One region of the Brevibacillus sp. MER 51 genome, then DNA from elsewhere that is predicted to be linked to it. Evidence: predicted binding sites of a transcription regulator. Region 1 holds the regulator's gene; each other region holds the start of a gene.

Region 1 (6,108 bases):
ATATGCTGCAAGTATAGCAATGGAGCGATATCTTCCGGCTCCAATCTCTCCTCTGCAAACAGCGCAGCACTAGACTGCGTCACATCACGCACCACTTCGTCTGAAATATCAGCAGGTACGAGCTTGCGCAGCAATTCCTCGTCAGCAATCAATTCGCGATAAGCTGCGAAAATTTCCAGTCTTGGAAATGAAGTCAGGTACGTATCCAGGATTTGCTCCAGCATTTTCTCGAATTTGTACAAGCCTTCTTTGTCCAAATCGACTTTTCGTTCTCGCAAATGGGCAAATAATTGCTTGTTCATTTCTTGTTTCAAATGCTTACGAAGAGCTTCTACCCGTCGATGATACGGCATATTGGCGAATTGCTCCAAGAAGCATTGGCGAATAAAATCACCCGGAATGGAAAAGACTTGTTTCGTTTTATTGTATAAAAAGCTGAGTTTCTTAAAAGGAATTCTCGTTTCGACGATATGCCGGATATATTGCTCCAGCGCCTCCCGACAAGCGAGCGATCCTTTGAAGCGAAGCCTGTTTCGCGTTATTTCTTGCTGGCGCTCATCCTGCCCCTCTTCAAAGAACAATTGCAGAGGCTTATCCGGACTCACGATTCTCCATCCTTTTGGCAGCAGAGGTTTCACGAGACGCGCTGCCCAATCCACAAAGGTAGACTGGTGAACGTCATCGACTCCCAGCTCAGGCAAAACCTCGGATATATAGGTAAGAAACATCCGGTTTGGTGCGAACACCATGAATTTTTTGGACATCATGGAATCCTGGTAGTTATATATCAAATAGGAGAGTCGGTGCAGCGCAATGGTCGTTTTTCCGCTCCCCGCTACTCCTTGCACAACGATGGGCCGTTCTTTTTCCGCCCGGATAATATCATTTTGCTCGGATTGAATCGTAGCGACGATGTCTTTTAGCCTGCTATCGTTCGCATGATTCAGATTGGCTGCCAAAAATTCATCAATGAAGCCCTCTTGCAAAAACTCGTCTGGATGCCCCATTTCGCGGTTAATCGTTTCTTTTACCGCTCCATCATAGATGCCGACGATCTTACCGTCTTCAATCGCAAAATTACGCTTTAAGCGAACTTCACCACGTACGATCTCTCGTCCCATTCGATAAAACGCGTCTTTGCTCTCACCGGAATAGTAAAGACTGGCGATAGGCGCACGCCAATCCACGACGACAGAGTCAAACGTATCGCTGCGTACAATTCCCCGTTTTCCTATGTAGACCTGATCCAGCTCGTAGATCTCATCTTTCAGGAAGTCCACTCTGCCGAAATAAGGCTTCTCTCGCCCCTGATCTTCCAGGTAACGCAAATCCTTTGCCTTTTTATAGTTAACGACCTGTTTCACATAGTCATCTGTCGCCTCGCGAATATCATTGCGAAGCTGTTCCATTTCTTCGTCAATCGCCGAAATCGTTTCATCCAGCTTTTTTTGTTCCCATTCATAATCACGATGCTGTGTACTCACCTTCATTCCTCCTCACATGTATCGTGTCCATTGAACGTATCAGGACCATTGCCTACCCAGCCATATTCCAAACGCACAAGAAAGTAGCCCGACTCCCAAACTGAGAAGAGCGTACAAAGTGCCACGCAACAGGTGGCCTTCTCCCCAAAAAGTGACCACTTCCAAGGAAAAGCTAGAGAAAGTCGTAAATCCTCCCATGACCCCCGTTGCAAATAAGAGGTAGAGTGTTGGAGATAATATGCCACGTTCTTTCCCCAGCACGAACAAGATGCCGATGATCAACGATCCACAAACATTGGCGATCCAGGTTCCCCATGGCCATCCTGGCTGATTCGCAAGCAAAGACAATAGGTAGCGCAAAAGAGAGCCAACTGCTCCTCCAACCGCTACAGCTATCCACGCCATCGCTTTCCCTCCCTGGCTATCAAAGCGTTATGTATGTCACAGAAAAAGACACCCTAGCGTCAAGCGAGGATGTCTGTCGTATCAGTAATTGTTATCTTACTGTTTTGGCTTATTTTCTTCAAGGTCTTCCACATAACGGATGGAATCCAAATTTGCTCTCAATGAAAGCTTAACGGCGTCAATGTACTTTTGGCGCAATGCTTTTTGTTCGAGCTTTTCTTCTTCAGTCAAACCTTCTTCGCGAGATTTTTTGACCAATTCATTAATGCGTTTAATTTCTGCGTCAGATACCACTGCTGGTTCCTCCCACTCTGTAGTAGTGCCGCTTCATTATACCACATTCGAATGATCCCGCAAGACAGCCGAACACTTACGGCATATCAGGCATGATCAGAGTCTGACCCGGGTAAATCCTGTTGCTATCCAAACCGTTCGCTTCCTTGATTTCTATGATATAGTCACGAACATCTGTATGCTGATCTGAGTAGCGAACGGCTAACGACCATAGGCTATCTCCGGATTGTACGGTTACCTCAATGCCTTGTGGCTCCTCCATTGGCGAAGAAGCAAACACTAGTTCGGTCAACAAGTAAAAAAAGAGAATAAATGTAATAAGAAACAAGAGAGCTTGACCTCTCGTGATACCAAAACGAACACGACGTTCTTCTTTTTTCTCGAAACGATTACGTACAGTCGATGAATTCATGATAATGGCCCCCTTACAAACATACGTTCTGTCCTCTTGTAAACTCATAATAAATGAGAACATACGTTCATGTCAACAATGAATCGAACTTATGTTTGTCGAACGCAAGCTCCCATGGTATAATATAGGAAAATATGTTCGAGAAATCAGGGGTGTCTTTCTATGTCAAAATTATCGAGTAGACAACAAGCCATCATCGAGTTCATACGAAAGGAAGTTCGTGATAAAGGATATCCGCCTTCTGTACGTGAAATTGGAGAGGCTGTCGGACTCGCTTCCAGCTCAACGGTACATGGTCATTTGGCACGTTTAGAGAAAAAAGGCCTCATCCGTCGAGACCCTACCAAACCTCGCGCCATCGAATTGCTATCAGATGAAGATCGTTTTCAAGACAATTTCGAAGACTCTGTCGTCCGTGTGCCCGTAATCGGAAAAGTAACTGCTGGACAACCGATTACAGCCATTGAGGATGTGGAAGAATACTTCCCGCTTCCAGACAATATCGTGACTTCAGACAAGGTCTACATGCTGCGTGTCTCCGGGAACAGTATGATTGATGCCGGAATTCTCGACGGAGATTACGTCATTGTTCGCCAACAACACGTAGCGAACAATGGTGACATTGTCGTAGCCATGACAGAAGAAGACGAAGCGACCGTCAAAAGATTTTTCAAAGAAAAGAACCACTTCCGACTCCAACCGGAGAATGCCACAATGGAACCGATCATTCTGGAGCATGTCACCATTCTCGGTAAAGTCATCGGTGTCTATCGCCTCATTCACTAGTTTCCACGTAAAAAAGGACAGCCTCGGCTGTCCTTTTCGTTTTCTATATGTTATCTGGCGATAAAAAACCAGATGATCATCGTAACTTGCAAGATGACTTTTACGACCGCACTACCCAAAAATCCGATCAGTGAACCTACCCCTGCTTTCACTGCTCGCTCCATCGATTGCTTCTGCACCATTAACTCTACGAGAACGACGAATACAAACGGCAAGATCAGCATACCAAACGGTGGAAACACGAAAATCCCGAGGATAATTCCGACCGCAGCGGCAATGGACGACCACTTTGACCCCCCATACTTTTTCACGAAGTACATGTTCGTCAGCAAGTCAGCACCGTAAAGTAGAATGCTTAGAACGACCATTCCCCACCAAAAGGATGCCGGCAATCCCGCTCCCGGATCTGCAATAAAAAAGTGATAGAGTAAAAAGCCCGCCCACAGCAAGATCGTATCAGGTAAAACGGGTAAGAAAATTCCTGCGATGCTAAGCAAGAACAACAACACAACTACGACCCACAAAAATATTTCCATCCACTACACTCCCTTCATTTAGGTATACGAGTGATTACCGATTTCGTTGCGTACTTATTCACTTTTGTCTAAACTATTTTAAAAGAAAGTAGACATGGAGGTTGTCTCATGAGAAATTGGCATGATCTCTCTTACCTGGGCAGAGGAACAATACGCCAAAAAGCGGCGTTGGAAGCAATTCAACAGACGCACCTCATGGAAGTACTATCCGATTACCGTCCAGTGCTTGCCGGAACCATCCCATTGAACATTGACGTTGTAGGAAGTGATCTGGATATTATTTGCGAGAGTCATGATTTGCATCAGTTTGAGCAGGTTGTTCGTAAAGCGTTTGGCTGTTTGCCTGGATTTGAAGTGACTCAACTAGATATAAAAAGTATCCCCACGTGCGTTATCTCTTTTTTCACAGCTGACTTTTGGTTTGAATTGTTTGCTCAACCGTTAGCTGTCGAAAAGCAAAATGCCTATCGTCATATGGACATCGAAGCACGATTGCTAGAAATAGGGGGCATGGATGCATACCAACACATCAGAGCTCTGAAGCAAAGCGGCATCAAAACCGAGCCTGCATTTGCTCGATACTTTCATATTCCAGGTAGTGATCCATTTGAGGCCTTGTTGCAATTGGAATCGTTAACCGAACAGGAATTACGTGAAAGAGTTCATCTCCTACGAAAGGATTAATCTTCAATCAAAGAGCCGACCATAAGTGCCCCTTCACGATTGTGATCTAGAGCATCTTCTCTTTCTGCTAAGCGAAAGTACCGTCAGAGGCGCATTCACTGCCAGCATCGACACTTCAGACACTTTTCTTGCCCAGCCTCGGGGAGCCTCCTTCGTTCACGAAGCCTCTTCCTTCCTTGGGATGTGAACAGGATGTTCCACTCAAAATACGATAGCCCTATGGACCTTTTCAGGTGTTACCATAGCCCGGAACCTACACACATATATACAAATCCACGCCCTACAAGGTATTCCGCAAAAAAACTTGCCCTTACTTGTGGTATGGTTCAGCGCGAATGCATTGATCATTTTGTAGCTGCTCTTCTCATCGGCAGCCCACGACGGCACTAACCCCCATCTCAACTAACCCATACGTCGCTTGCCACGGTCAGAAATAATCGCTGGAATGAACTGACCCGGTGCAATATTGTACCGTGGCTTTGCTCCCATTTTTCCAAGTTCGTTACGAGAGTAAAACGACCGCACATGCTTTTCCCTCAGATCCTTCCATACTGGACGCCTGCTTTTCTCTTCTATTTTACTGTTTCACCTGACGCGTCATTTCAAACCTTCTATGCGTGTGAAGTAAGCGGAAAACGAAAATGTTCTGCCTCTATTTTTAACGAGGGTCGAACAAATAAGACATCATCGGTCGTTGTCATCCATGCAGATTGGATCTTTTTATTCTCACTATCCGGCATGAAGTGAAATTGAATGTTTGAAGTCTCAGCCGTTACCAAATGAGAGATGACCGCTTCTATATCAACTGGTTCTTTGCTTACAAGATCAAATACATGCAGTTGGTCGTCTTCTCGTTCAAATAAGACAATCACATCCTCCTCTTCGAGATAATAGATCGCATCCCGAAAAACAAGCAAAAAGTAAAACATCAACAGATGCTCGCTATCCTTCACGCCTAGTCTCGATGAAACGGGGATTCTTTTAGCAGCAAATTCCTTCATAATAGTAAAATCAGCCTCATTATCGACATCCAGCTTACGTAAGGCCAATTTTTGTCCCACTTGCTTTTTCAAATCGGATGCCAATAAACGAAAACTACTTTCCAGTACTCTCTCAAACCCGAACTTCGGATAAAAATCGAGCACGGTATCATTGGCATACAAATATATAAAATCGTATTCCTTCTCCCATGTTTCAAGAATATGATTCATCAATTTCGCTGCCAAGCCTTGGTTGCGATAGGCAGGATGCGTCATGACCGTTCCGATCTGAAGTGCTTTATACTCTTTCCCATTGCATGTCACGATCATCTTACTGGCAGAAGCGTTCGCAATAACCTGTTCCCCATCCAAATAGGAATAGCAAACATAGTTGTCGTTCCAAAAACCCTTGTTATCCCATTCTTTAAAATCGAGCTGAAAGATCTGCTTGGCAAGGTTATTAAAGCTTTCCTTGTATGTTTCGATATGCTTGTAGTCGCTAATCAATCGATATTCACCCATGTAAA
Region 2 (6,108 bases), on a different contig from region 1:
TCGGATTCTGGTACTGGGTTTGCGATAATCATACCGCCTTTGAGTCCCAGATCCCATTTGGTGTTCATCATCTTACCGACTTCTTCTGGTGTATCGATACGCATGTCTACACCATATCCGCTTTCGCGAGCGAAGAAGGATGGGAATTCATCCGTGCGGTAGCCCACAACTGGTACACCTTGTGTTTCCAAATATTCGAGTGTGCGGCCGATATCGAGGATCGATTTCGCACCCGCGCATACTACAGCTACATCTGTTTGCGCCAGCTCAGTCAGGTCAGCAGATACGTCCCAAGTGATTTCGCCTTCACGGTGTACCCCGCCGATACCACCAGTTGCAAACATGTGGATGCCAGCCATCTCAGCTGCAATCATGGTAGCAGCTACTGTAGTCGCACCGATTTTACCGCTAGCCAAAATATAAGCGAAGTCGCGGCGGCTTACTTTTGCTACGTTTTTATTCGTTGCAAACTCCTCCAGCTCGCTGTCAGACAAACCGATCTTGATTTTGCCGTCCATGATCCCGATCGTAGCTGGTACAGCACCGTTGTCGCGAATAATTTGCTCTACTTCTTTTGCCATTTCGATGTTTTGCGGATATGGCATACCGTGCGAAATAATCGTCGTCTCCAGTGCAACTACCGGCAGGTTGTTCTCCAATGCGTGGCGTACTTCCTCAGTAAAGGTCAAATATTGTTTCATCTCTTATCGCTCCTTTTCGAATTGTTCTACGGCCAGTTCCAATTGTTCTGCTTTTAATAGAGGAGATACGGACTGCTCTGTTTGCAATGTCAGAGCGGATGCTGCCAATCCAAGACGGCACGCTCTCTGGAAAGACTCTCCGTTTACAATGCCATACAAGAGTCCCGACGCGAACGCATCTCCCGCACCCGTTACATCTACTACTTCTGTTGGATATGGAAGCATATGCTCCTCAACGTCCTCAGATTGATAGTAAATGCCTTCTTCGCCCAAGGTCACAATGACGTGCTTGACGCCTCGTTCCCTGATCTTGCGGCAAGCCTCGGCGCATTCTTCGATCGTCGTGATCTTCATGCCAGCCATCAGCTCGGCTTCTTCGCGATTCGGTAAAATCGCTTCTACTCCGTCCAATTGCTGTGGGAGCTTCTTTGCTTTAATGGATGAGACCGGGTCAACGAAGAGCAGGATGTTTTCCTCCCGGCAGCGTTCGATGATGTAGGCCAAGCAGTCCGCCGGAATGTTTGTATCGATGAAAACCACGTGGGCTGCTGCAATATGCGACCATTTCTCCGCAAACATCTCCGGTGTGAGAGCATCGTAAATATCCATGTTCGCCAGGGAAACAACCATCTCGCCATCAATATCGAGAAGCGCCGTATACGTTCCCGTCCGCTGTGTAGGAAGTCTCCACACCTGGCTGATGTGCACCCCGTGCTTTTTCGTCTCCTGCAAGAGCCATTCGCCTTCTTTGTCCTCACCAACGCTCGTAATGAGGGACGTATTGCAGCCAAGACGACCGAGGTTCTCCGCGATATTCCGTGCCACCCCTCCACACGATTCCATAATCGTTACGGGATTGGATGAATGTAGACGCACCTGTTGCTTGCCGCGTGCTTTGCGGTCCAGGTTGGCCCCACCGATACAAGCAATCATTCCTTCATCACGAAGTACATAAGCCCGTCCCTTGATTTCCCCGCGTTTGGTCAACTGTGCGATGTAGCCAGCTACCGCTGAACGTGAGATTCCAATCAGATCAGCCAGCTCCTGCTGCGTGATAAAAGGATTTTGCCGGATATGATGAAGGATCTGCATGTCTTTTTCCACGGTCATCCTCCTTTCTTTTGTTACGCTTTCACAGCTCGTTTACAAACAAAAGTTTATCATTAAGACAACTGTTTGTACAGACATGTTTTTCATTTTATTTTTATCTTAATTTGACAAACAGGAACACGATCATGTAGGATTATCTTAAATTAAAGATATCGAAATTTCGATGTAAAGGAGGGTCCATTATGTCTGACAAACCACTTCGAAATGATCCCCTCGATCTTTTTGTCGTTTTATCAAGGTCATACAACTGGGTTACCGCTCACTCCAATCGTCACATTCGCGAGCATGGACTTAATCCAACTGAATTCGGCGTACTAGAGGTATTATTTCATAAAGGTCCTCAACCATTGCAGCAAATTGGCGAAAAAATATTGATCTCCAGCGGAAACATCACATACGTTGTGGACAAACTCGAAAAGAAACAACTGCTCATTCGCAAGCCCTGTTCAGCAGACCGCCGCGTCATTTTTGCGGAACTCACTGAAAAAGGGCATCAATTTTTGTCTGAAATCTTCCCTCCTCATCAACTCGCTATTGAGAAAGCGATGGAAGGTCTCACACCAGAAGAACAACGTCAAGCAATCGAACTGCTAAAAAAATTGGGACGCACTGCTCAAGCTACTTATTAGATGAGCAGCCCCTCTCTTCACCACAATCGTTTTAAAAAAGTGTTGACAAAAGATCTGATACGTAATAATCTTAAAATCAAGATTTACACATTAAAAGTTAGCGACTTACTAAATGGAAGGGGAATGAAATTTTCATGAGTAAAGTACTTTTTATTAAAGCAAACGATCGCCCAGTTGAGCAGGCTACAAGTGTAAAGCTGTACGAAGCTTTCACGAAAGCATACAAAGAAACACACCCAAACGACGAAATCGTTGAGTTGGATCTGTTTGCTGAAAACCTCCCTTATTACGGTAACGACATGCTGACTGCTATGTGGAAAGCAGGAAACGGCATCGAGCTGTCTGCTGATGAGCAAAAACGTGCTGACTTGGTTAACAAATACCTGAACCAGTTTACAGCAGCAGACAAAATCGTATTTGCTTTCCCAATGTGGAACTTCACTGTTCCTGCTGTTCTGCACTCGTACATGGATTACCTCTCCCAAGCAGGTAAAACATTCAAGTACACAGCTGAAGGTCCAGTTGGTCTGATGGGCGACAAAAAAGTAGCTCTGTTGAGCGCACGCGGTGGTGTTTATTCCGAAGGGCCTATGGCTCAGATGGAAATGGCAAACAAATACGTTCGCACGATCCTCGGCTTCTGGGGCGTTAGCAATGTAACCGAAGTGATCGTAGAAGGTCACAACCAATTCCAAGACAAAGCAGCTGAGCTCGTTGCAGCTGGTGTAGAAAAAGCAGTAAAACTGGCGGAATCCTTCTAAGGCCCGCCAGCCTTTTCGGACAAATATCTTAAAATAAAGATATACTAATTAAAAGTAATTAAGGAGAGATGAAAAGTGTTGGATACTGGGTTGTTGTTGATTCGTTTGGTCATTGGTTTGACGTTTGCAGGTCATGGTGCACAGAAGCTGTTTGGCTGGTTTGGCGGTTATGGTTTGAAAGGAACAGGCGGCTGGCTGGAGTCTATCGGAGTGAAACCTGGCGTAGCAATGGCTTTCGTCGCTGGATTGTCTGAACTCGTTGGCGGTCTCATGTTTGCCACAGGCGTAGGTATCTGGCCAAGTGCTATTCTGCTTGCTTTCACAATGCTGGTTGCCATTCTGAAGGTACACGGTCAAAATGGATATTGGGTCACACAAAACGGATTCGAATACAACCTGACATTAATCGCAGTTGTTATTGGTGTAGCGTTGATCGGTCCAGGCGCATACGTTTTGTTTTAATGGCAACTCCTCACACCCCGTAAGCCAGCAATCGTACTAAGGGAGGAACATCAGATGGAAATCCGCGTCTACACACAGAACGAGCAAGCAAAAGGACATTTTGGCGACGGTGAAATCGTAGAGAATAAACCAATTGGCTTCCCTCATGAAGGCTCCGTTGTCAAACGGGTAGGACCGCTTTTTTACTGGGCTTGGGCAAAATCGCTGAAGACATTTGAAATTCCGCTGCACCCTCACTCCGGCTTTGAAATTTTGTCGTATGTCCTCACAGGGACAGTCGGACATCGGGACACGCTCGGAAATCTTCAAGAGGTGTCGACAGGCGGCGCGCAGATCATGCAAACCGGTTCAGGAGCGTACCATGCAGAAGAGCTCGGCAAGGATACAGAAATGTTTCAAATCTGGTTTGAACCGCATCTTGCGCAGACAACGAAGCAACCGCCTACTTACAATCAGTATGATCATGAGGAGTTTCCGTCTGAGGATGTCGATGGTGTCCAAGTAAAACACATCATCGGATCGTCTGCTCCCATTCAGTTGGTCACGGATTCCTTGATGAGCGATATCACGATTCCCGCTGGAAAGTCGTATGAAAAAGAACTCCCGGCTGGTTATGCTCACGCAGTCGTCATAGTGGAAGGGAACGGAAGCGTTGCAGAGAAAGCAACTGTCAGCGAGAACCACACCCCGGCAACCAAAGGTGACTTTGTCGTTCTCTCCTCCGAGGAAAGCAGCACAGCCATCTACACGGCATCAACGGATGCTCCACTCCGCCTGGTGTTGATTCAAGTACCAACTGAGGTTGATTATCCACTCTATCGTAAATAATCTACTCTTCTAAACGTCCTTATCCTATCATCAAGCCCGACCGTCACATTTTTGTGACGGTCTTTTTCGTATAAACTCCGCCTCCTCATGGGACATTAACGAGGAAATCGTTAACAATTTTTGGTGCCGATCAGAAAGGAAGTTGAACGTGGAAGATATCGTGATGACCAGAGCCATATTCGGGACGACTATGGCCTTTCACATTATTTTTGCGACCATGGGTGTTGGTCTCCCGCTCATGATCTTGCTGGTGGAGCTCCTCTTTTGGCGGACGCGTGACCGAGATTACGAGATAATGGCCAAACGCTGGACAAAAGCCCAGGCGATCTTATTAGGTGTCGCGATCCCCTCTGGTACGATTGCTGGAGTCCAGCTTTCCCTATTATGGCCTGGATTCATGGAGATTGTCGGCAAGGTGATCTCGCTACCTTTTCAGATCGAAATATTCGCTTTCTTCGTGGAAGCCTTATTTATGTCCATCTACGTCTACGCGGCTCACCGCTTATCCCGCAACATGCGTTTGTTGAGCTTGTTCATGGTTTTGCTTGGTGCGACGGCGTCCGCGATCCTGATTACGAATGTCCACGCCTTTGAAGGCACGCCAACTGGCTTTCGGATGGTCGATGGGCAAATCGTCGACGTAGACCCTTGGAAGGCTTTTTTTAATCCCAGCTTTTTCGTGACGGCAGGTCATGTAACTGTCTCTGCTTATATGACGGGGGCATTCATCGTCGCTGGTGTAGCAGCGTGGAAAATGCTGCGCGCTGAAAAAGGCAGTCGAGTTTATTTGTATCATCAAAAAGCACTCTTGGCCGGTTTAATCGTGGGAGGCACCTTTTCCCTATTAACTGCCTTGAACGGGCATGAATCCGCGCAGCTTTTGCATAAATACCAGCCGGAAAAGCTGGCCGCTGCGGAAGGACTGTTTGAAACACAAGCATATGCCCCACTCGCGATTGGCGGCTTTACCGATCCCGAGACAAAAGAAGTCAAATACGCCATCGAGATTCCATGGGCGCTCAGCTTCCTTGCAGCCAATCGCTTTGACGAGGTCGTGGTCGGTCTGGACGACTTTCCAAAGGAGCTGTGGCCTCCACTCTACATCCATACGTTATTTAACGGGATGGTCATCATCGGTAGCTTGTTGATCTTTGTAGGTTTCATCGGCTTCGCTTGGAAGAAGCTCCTAAAACGATCTCAGTTTCCCCGTTGGGTTCTCTGGATCTTTGTCGCGAGTGGACCGCTCGCCTTGCTAGGCATCGAATTCGGCTGGATTTTTGCCTGCACAGGACGCCAGCCATGGGTGGTGTATCGCGTGATGAAAACAGTTGACGCTGCTACCCAAGCAGCAGGCATCTCTACTCTATTTTGGATTTTCCTCTCGGTGTACGTATTTTTTGCGATCGTCACCCTGCTCGTATTCCGCAGCTATTTTGGCCGCCATCCCTTACAGCTCGATCCGCCAGAACAGCCGAAAGTGGACGGAGGAACGGCATGACCGACACGATTATTGCCATTACGCTGCTCTGGATTTTCGTCGTCATCTATTCCGTCGCAGCCTCCTTCGACTTCGGTGCTGGTTTTTGGTCGATGATCTATTTGAATCGGGAAAAAACC
Region 3 (6,108 bases), on a different contig from region 1:
TCGCAGACAAAGTTAAATGGTTTATATGAGATGCTTGTAAGTAACGGATTTTCAGAATTATGTGCATTTGTGGATGTTGATATTCGAAATGCTATAAATCATGGGGGAATTTTTTTAACTGATAATAAGGCACAGTTTTACTTCTTTAAAAATCGTAAGCAGGAAACAAAAGAACTGAGTTATTTCGATTTTGATCAGATCATAGAGGATCTATATGACACTGTTAGTGGAATGATTGTAGCTTTTATTAGATTCTTCTCGATCCATCCTGAAATCACTTCTTTAATTGAACGAATAATGCAAAATGATCCATTTATTAAAAACGGTCTTGTTAAAATGTTACTCTCTTTACCAGGCAGCACGTGCCGTTTAATATCGGAATCACCAAATGGACAACAGTTAAATATCAATTTCTATACAAGTTTTAATCAACGGTTGGAACTAGTACATTTTTCGATTGAAGCAGCTTCGATAGCAAGAACAATTTATCCAGGGTATGACTCATACTTTATTTCAATATCTAATGATCGGATGTTGACCGGTTGGGCACGGTATAAATCATCCGATCTTGACTCTACTGCCAATCAAACAATTGATATTGTAGATTTATATCAAATCACTCTTGAACGAGGAGACATAACTTTTGGGAATCCAAACGAAGAAGAACTAGATTTAGACTATATTAAAAATTTTAGATATCCCACAATTAAAGGGACAAACTGGAGATTAGCTAATTTAAGTGATTGCAGTACTCCTGAGTTAAAAAGATTAAAAGGGCAATTATTTGTTGAGAGTAAAATACAGAAGAAGGAACTAACCCGAGTTGTAAATGATGCTATTAGACAAATAAAAAAGTTGTATACCCCTCCTACCCCACAGATTAAGGTCAAGCATGGAGATATGCCGGCTGACGTAGTGTTTTTGAATGTATACTTAGGCAATATTAGACTAAGAAATAAGAGTGTATTACCTTCCAATAAGAATTTCTTGTTGTATGCAGAATACAATTCCGCAGGCGGTCCTTTCATAAAAAACGGTGGTTTACCTGATTTTGTATGGAATCAATTGGACAAAGTACAAGAAGGTAATATCCTATACGCATGGAGTTATACTGCCTTAGAATAATCCAAAAGACGGCTTTCTGGAGGCAATGAAATCCTAGATGGAAGATACAATAGATATGGCGTATCTGCCAGATCAACCCGAGTGGAAGTCACTCGCTACTATATTGTACATGGGGAAGATTTATGAGTAGTCTTTGAAGCATGTAAGGTACTTGAGGTATATTGCGGAGCAACAGAAATGACAAGGAGACCCGTCATAAAAACAGGTCTCCTGTAATATTATTATTACTCTTGTTTTGGTGTGTGGGAACAGGTGACAACAACAAAAGTGATGGCATTACTTTATACTGATTTTAGCCACTTTTTGAATACTTGCTTATCCTCTGCATTTTCGAATATGAACCAGCTCAATATCACATTATTACTAATTCCTCGTTCTTTTTTTACATAACTTAAAAATGGACTAATCGTATACATTATATTATTTATAATGCTTTTGCTACTAGAATCTATATCGTGATAAATGTATGATTTGTAACCAATATGTGGGAATGGAGTTCCACTTCTACCCTCCATCTCATTACTTAATTCTTTAGGTAAAAAGATAGCATATTCTATTTGGCATAACTCTAATACTACATTTTTTAATGTTCTTGCATTGAAATTAGCTCTTCTAATAACACAATCGAAAAATGCAACTCGTTCAATGCGTGCAGAAGTGAAATTCGAATCGTATAAACTGCAATTCATAAACATAGTTACATTCAAAATAGTATTAGTAAAATTAGTGTCAGACATATCACAATCAGTAAAACTAATTTTATATAACTCAGAGTCTGAAAAATCTATACCATTCAACCCGATTTTTTCCATCTCCAGAAATCGTAACTTTAAAAGACTAAGAAATATACTTCCTTCTGTATCTATATCTGTATCTATTTCTACTTTCCTCATTTTTATTCCCTGAAATAATTGTCTACCCCAACTCGGAGTACCCTGTCCGTTATACGCATTCCACCTTTTTAACATATCAAATAATACCTCTGGTTTTTTAAGATCCTTGTTAAAGTACTTTTTAATTTTTTGTTCATTGCAGAGGGTATTTCCAACAAGTAGAGCTAGCCATTTATCGATCTCTGGTACGATAGATTCTACTGGCTCAGATAATTGCAAAACTTCATCTTTAAATAATGAACTATACTTAGTAACGGCATTTGTTAATAAATAAGTTGCATTTGAATCTAGAATTTTCCTACACAAATTTATTATCTTTTCAACTTCTTCTTCATTAATAATCCAATTTTCTAAGAGTTGACTTGGTGGTTCAGTTGAATTCGGCTCAAACTTCACGCTTTTTAGCCAAACGAGATTAATATACGGAGTATAGAGTTCTTTACTATATTCAGGTATTGCCATAGAAGCAATCATAGGAAACAGTAATTTTCGCTTCTTTTTCACATCATCATCAGCTTCTTTTACAGCACATTCTTTTAATAATTTTAATAAGCCCCCCAAAAAATCTATTGTCTGTTCACTTGGATTTCCTAATATCAATTTCTTTCGAGCTATCTCTTCGCTAATTGACTCATCTAAAGCATAACGGATAAATATTTTCAAGTAGTATTCTGCTAGTAACATCTCAGCGAAAGACTGATGCTGGAAATAAAAAGTGTCTCCCTCTTGGCCGAAATAGGATTGAGATATAAACTCAATATCTTCTACCTCTTTATATTTCTCCATTTTATACTCATCTTTTATATCTAAAATAGCCCCCTCTATAGTATTGCTAATATCATGTTTCTTTAAGAAACCATTTCCACCTTTATGTGTTTCAAACATCCAAAGAGCTGCAGTGGAATGTAAAATGTTTCTAAATCTATACTCATCCATTAAATTTATTTTATGAACTGAGTTAATATATTTGGCTTCTTTCGTTAAGACATTCACAAAGGATAAATAAACTCCTATTTTATTCGCAGTAGATAGGTCAGTATTACTCATGATTAACTTATAGATCATATATGCAAATATCGGTCTTTTAAGTTCATCATAAGTAATAACTTGTTTATCAAAGAGTAATTTATATATATTAAAATCGTCTTCTTTCATGACATTAGTAATAATGTCTCTACTGATTCCTTGGAAAATCTCTATATTGATTGGCGTTTTAGCTTTTAGTGCTTCTCTAATCCAATTATTAAATTGGTCAATTTTAAAACCATATACTGAAGCAAAATAATTGATTGGTCTATTCTCTTGATTTTTCTTCATGTATGGATGATACATGTTTAAATGTTTTTCTAGTCCGTGCTCAATCGGTCTAGAAGATATAATTATTCTATTCTTGCGACATTTCTTTTCGTCAATATTTTGTATTTTTTTTACTGATCTTAAAACTTTGTCGATCCGATCTTCTGATAGATTTCCACATTCATCTAAGGAATCAATTAAAAAAACATATTCTTTCTGCTTGAAGTCTTCATCTTCAACGTTTAACCCAAACTTTTTTGCCAGATAGTCACTAATGACTCCGTATGTACTCCCTTGATCAAACTCGTCAAATTCTCTTAGATTAAAATAAACTGGAATTGGTGTTTCACACGTTTGCATATGTTTTTTAGCTAAAGTAGAAGCATACCTTTTGAGAAATACAGACTTTCCTTTTCCAAAATCAGCTATGATAAACATGATCTTTTCAATAGTATCATCCGTTCCAAAGTACTCTGAAATCATTTCCTCTAGTGGCACTAAAGATTCTTCAATTTCATTAATTTTTTCTATATCTTTTTTATAATTCCCTGTTTCCTCGTAACGATATTTATCTACGATTTTCCAAGACCCGTAAGTTTTCTGATAAGTAAAATCTTCTCCTTTTAAGAATCCGATTTTATTTAACTCAACCATGTGGTTCAACAATTTTCCTTCTTGATTTTTTATCCATTTTTCATTTATTTCTTCTTGATGTTTTTGATAATCGTCTCCAAAATGTTTTTTTACCTCTTCCTCAATATTTTCATTATAACTACGAATAAATTTATTCTTTAAGTCCTCATAATTTGTATGGTCAGGTGTGTATTCTTCTAGTAGTTTAATGCAGATGCTTTTAATTAAAGTACATGCTGGATGTCTTTGTGCATTAAAATCCAAGGTTATTTCTGAATCTGCAATATTTGCCTTCTTTTCTTCAAATACTTCTTCAAAACGTTTAATTAGCCTTTTTTGGGAATCATGATCAATATATATTTCGTCAAGTTCCAATAATGATTTTGTCCCTTGCTCACATGCAGCTTTAAAATAAATTCCCAAGCCAAAATTTTGTAATTTATTCTCACTCAGATTTTCAAAATATTTATCTATTAACTTCTGACCAAATAATTTAATGACAATGCCTATTGTTCCGTTTGCATTTCCTAATATTTCTTGACCGTTTTTTTCAAAATTATCCTTAATATTGTCTACTGTAAGTTTTGAAATTAAAGGTATTGTCTCTTTAACATTCTCTATCCATTGCTTTGTTTTCGTTAGTTTCGACATTCTTTTTCCTCCAATGACTCAAGATGAATATTAAATACTTGATTTGATTTATGACTTTCTTCTCCACTATTGAATTATTCCTACATAAAGATTCGGCAAATAGTCCCAATTACCTACATTTTTCTATCGAGCTTATCCGACATAAAACGACAAAACATACTAATTAAGCCGCAATCAATACATCAAATTGTCACTAGTAGGAAAAAAGTAGGGATGGTAAAATCATTTACAGAACAAACGTTCCTGCTAGAGGTGATCTGATGAAATCGTCCTACTCTCCTACCCCACTCGAAATTTGGATAAGTCAATTTTATAAACAGCTAGGAATATACACACCTGAAGAACTAGATGAACAGCGTATAGCTAGATCATTAGGCATCCATCTCTTTTACAAAGAGATCCCATCAATGGCATATGAATTCGGCCGCTTCAAAAGTATAACGATAGACAAACGACTCCCTTCACTTGTGCAAAGGGAGCATTTTTATCATGAGCTTTGTCATATCCTCCGTCATTCCGGACGCCAGCTAATGATGCCTGCTGCCTTCCGTGAGTTACAGGAATGGGATGCAAGGAATTTCACAAGATATGCTGCATTACCACTACATATGCTGAAGAACTATGATTACAAGCAGCCTGAAATACTTGATATCCTATCAGAGCAGTTTAAAGTTACACCCGAACTATGTTCAGATAGGTTGCTGAGAATAAAATCAAAATTGTCATGCAACCCAATCCGATTCATCTCGTAACAAATCAAAAGGACAAATCTCAGTATAGGAGGGAACCATGTTGCGGTTAGGAATTTATGCACGTGTTAGTTCAGACGATCAAGCAGAACGTGGTACGATCGAAAACCAACTTGAATTTGCTCGTAAGTATGCGGATCTCCATCAGTTAGAAATTGTTAAGTGGTACAAGGATGATGGTGTAACTGGAACCGTTCCATTAGAAGCACGTCCAGCCGGTCGTGAACTGTTACAAGATGCTAAGAACAAAGAAATTGATCTCCTTCTTATCTACCGCTTAGACCGCCTGGGACGATCAGCCAGAATCATCCTGAATTCCGTTCACGATCTAGAAAGTGACAGTGTTAAAATTCGTTCTATGACGGAGCCATTTGATACCGGAGATCCGTCAGGCCGTTTCCTTTTAACCATTTTAGCAGGGGTGGCTGACTTAGAGCGTGAGACCATCATAGAACGTCTGTGGTACGGTGCAAACCGCGCTGCACGGGCTGGTAAATGGCTTGGAGGTATTGTCCCCTATGGATACCGCGTAGGCAGTGAAGGCTATCTGGAGATTTGTGAAGACCTACTTCCCCACTCAGACATGACTGAGGCAGGAGTTGTAAGGCTAATCTTCCATATGGTTGCTAACCAAGGTAACTCATGCATAAAAGTCTCTGACTATTTAAATGCATTAGGTGTCCCTACGGCATACGCAAAGGATGATCGGAAAATTACTCGAGGGAAGCGAAAAGAGAATACTGCGGGTATCTGGCGCCCCT

Evidence for each region. Region 1 encodes LexA, which represses DNA repair genes until DNA is damaged. Its sites were predicted from a motif close to CGAACATATGTTCG; they were not measured.
Region 2: a site for LexA is predicted at 1,848-1,861, ahead of M3630_RS24410 (carbohydrate kinase). Genes of this name have one in related genera too.
Region 3: a site for LexA is predicted at 4,829-4,842, ahead of M3630_RS12340 (ImmA/IrrE family metallo-endopeptidase). Genes of this name have one in related genera too.

Annotation. Positions count from the first base shown of each region.
Region 1 is NZ_JAMAUS010000001.1:760,969-767,076, forward strand. Features, by position in the region: gene M3630_RS02875 (HelD family protein) at 1-1,484, opposite strand, end outside; gene crcB (fluoride efflux transporter CrcB) at 1,524-1,889, opposite strand; gene M3630_RS02885 (DUF896 domain-containing protein) at 1,986-2,183, opposite strand; gene yneA (cell division suppressor protein YneA) at 2,260-2,595, opposite strand; gene lexA (transcriptional repressor LexA) at 2,758-3,381, shown strand; gene M3630_RS02900 (DUF456 domain-containing protein) at 3,432-3,917, opposite strand; gene M3630_RS02905 (DUF4269 domain-containing protein) at 4,026-4,601, shown strand; partial or broken gene M3630_RS02910 (SOS response-associated peptidase family protein) at 4,938-5,128, opposite strand; gene M3630_RS02915 (GNAT family N-acetyltransferase) at 5,213-6,103, opposite strand.
Region 2 is NZ_JAMAUS010000014.1:17,607-23,714, reverse strand. Features, by position in the region: gene M3630_RS24415 (pseudouridine-5'-phosphate glycosidase) at 1-701, opposite strand, end outside; gene M3630_RS24410 (carbohydrate kinase) at 705-1,805, opposite strand; gene M3630_RS24405 (MarR family winged helix-turn-helix transcriptional regulator) at 1,994-2,440, shown strand; gene M3630_RS24400 (FMN-dependent NADH-azoreductase) at 2,575-3,201, shown strand; gene M3630_RS24395 (DoxX family protein) at 3,277-3,663, shown strand; gene M3630_RS24390 (pirin family protein) at 3,718-4,491, shown strand; gene M3630_RS24385 (cytochrome ubiquinol oxidase subunit I) at 4,655-5,989, shown strand; gene M3630_RS24380 (cytochrome d ubiquinol oxidase subunit II) at 5,986-6,108, shown strand, end outside.
Region 3 is NZ_JAMAUS010000005.1:50,886-56,993, forward strand. Features, by position in the region: gene M3630_RS12330 (hypothetical protein) at 1-1,125, shown strand, start outside; gene M3630_RS12335 (NACHT domain-containing protein) at 1,407-4,598, opposite strand; gene M3630_RS12340 (ImmA/IrrE family metallo-endopeptidase) at 4,859-5,350, shown strand; gene M3630_RS12345 (recombinase family protein) at 5,388-6,108, shown strand, end outside.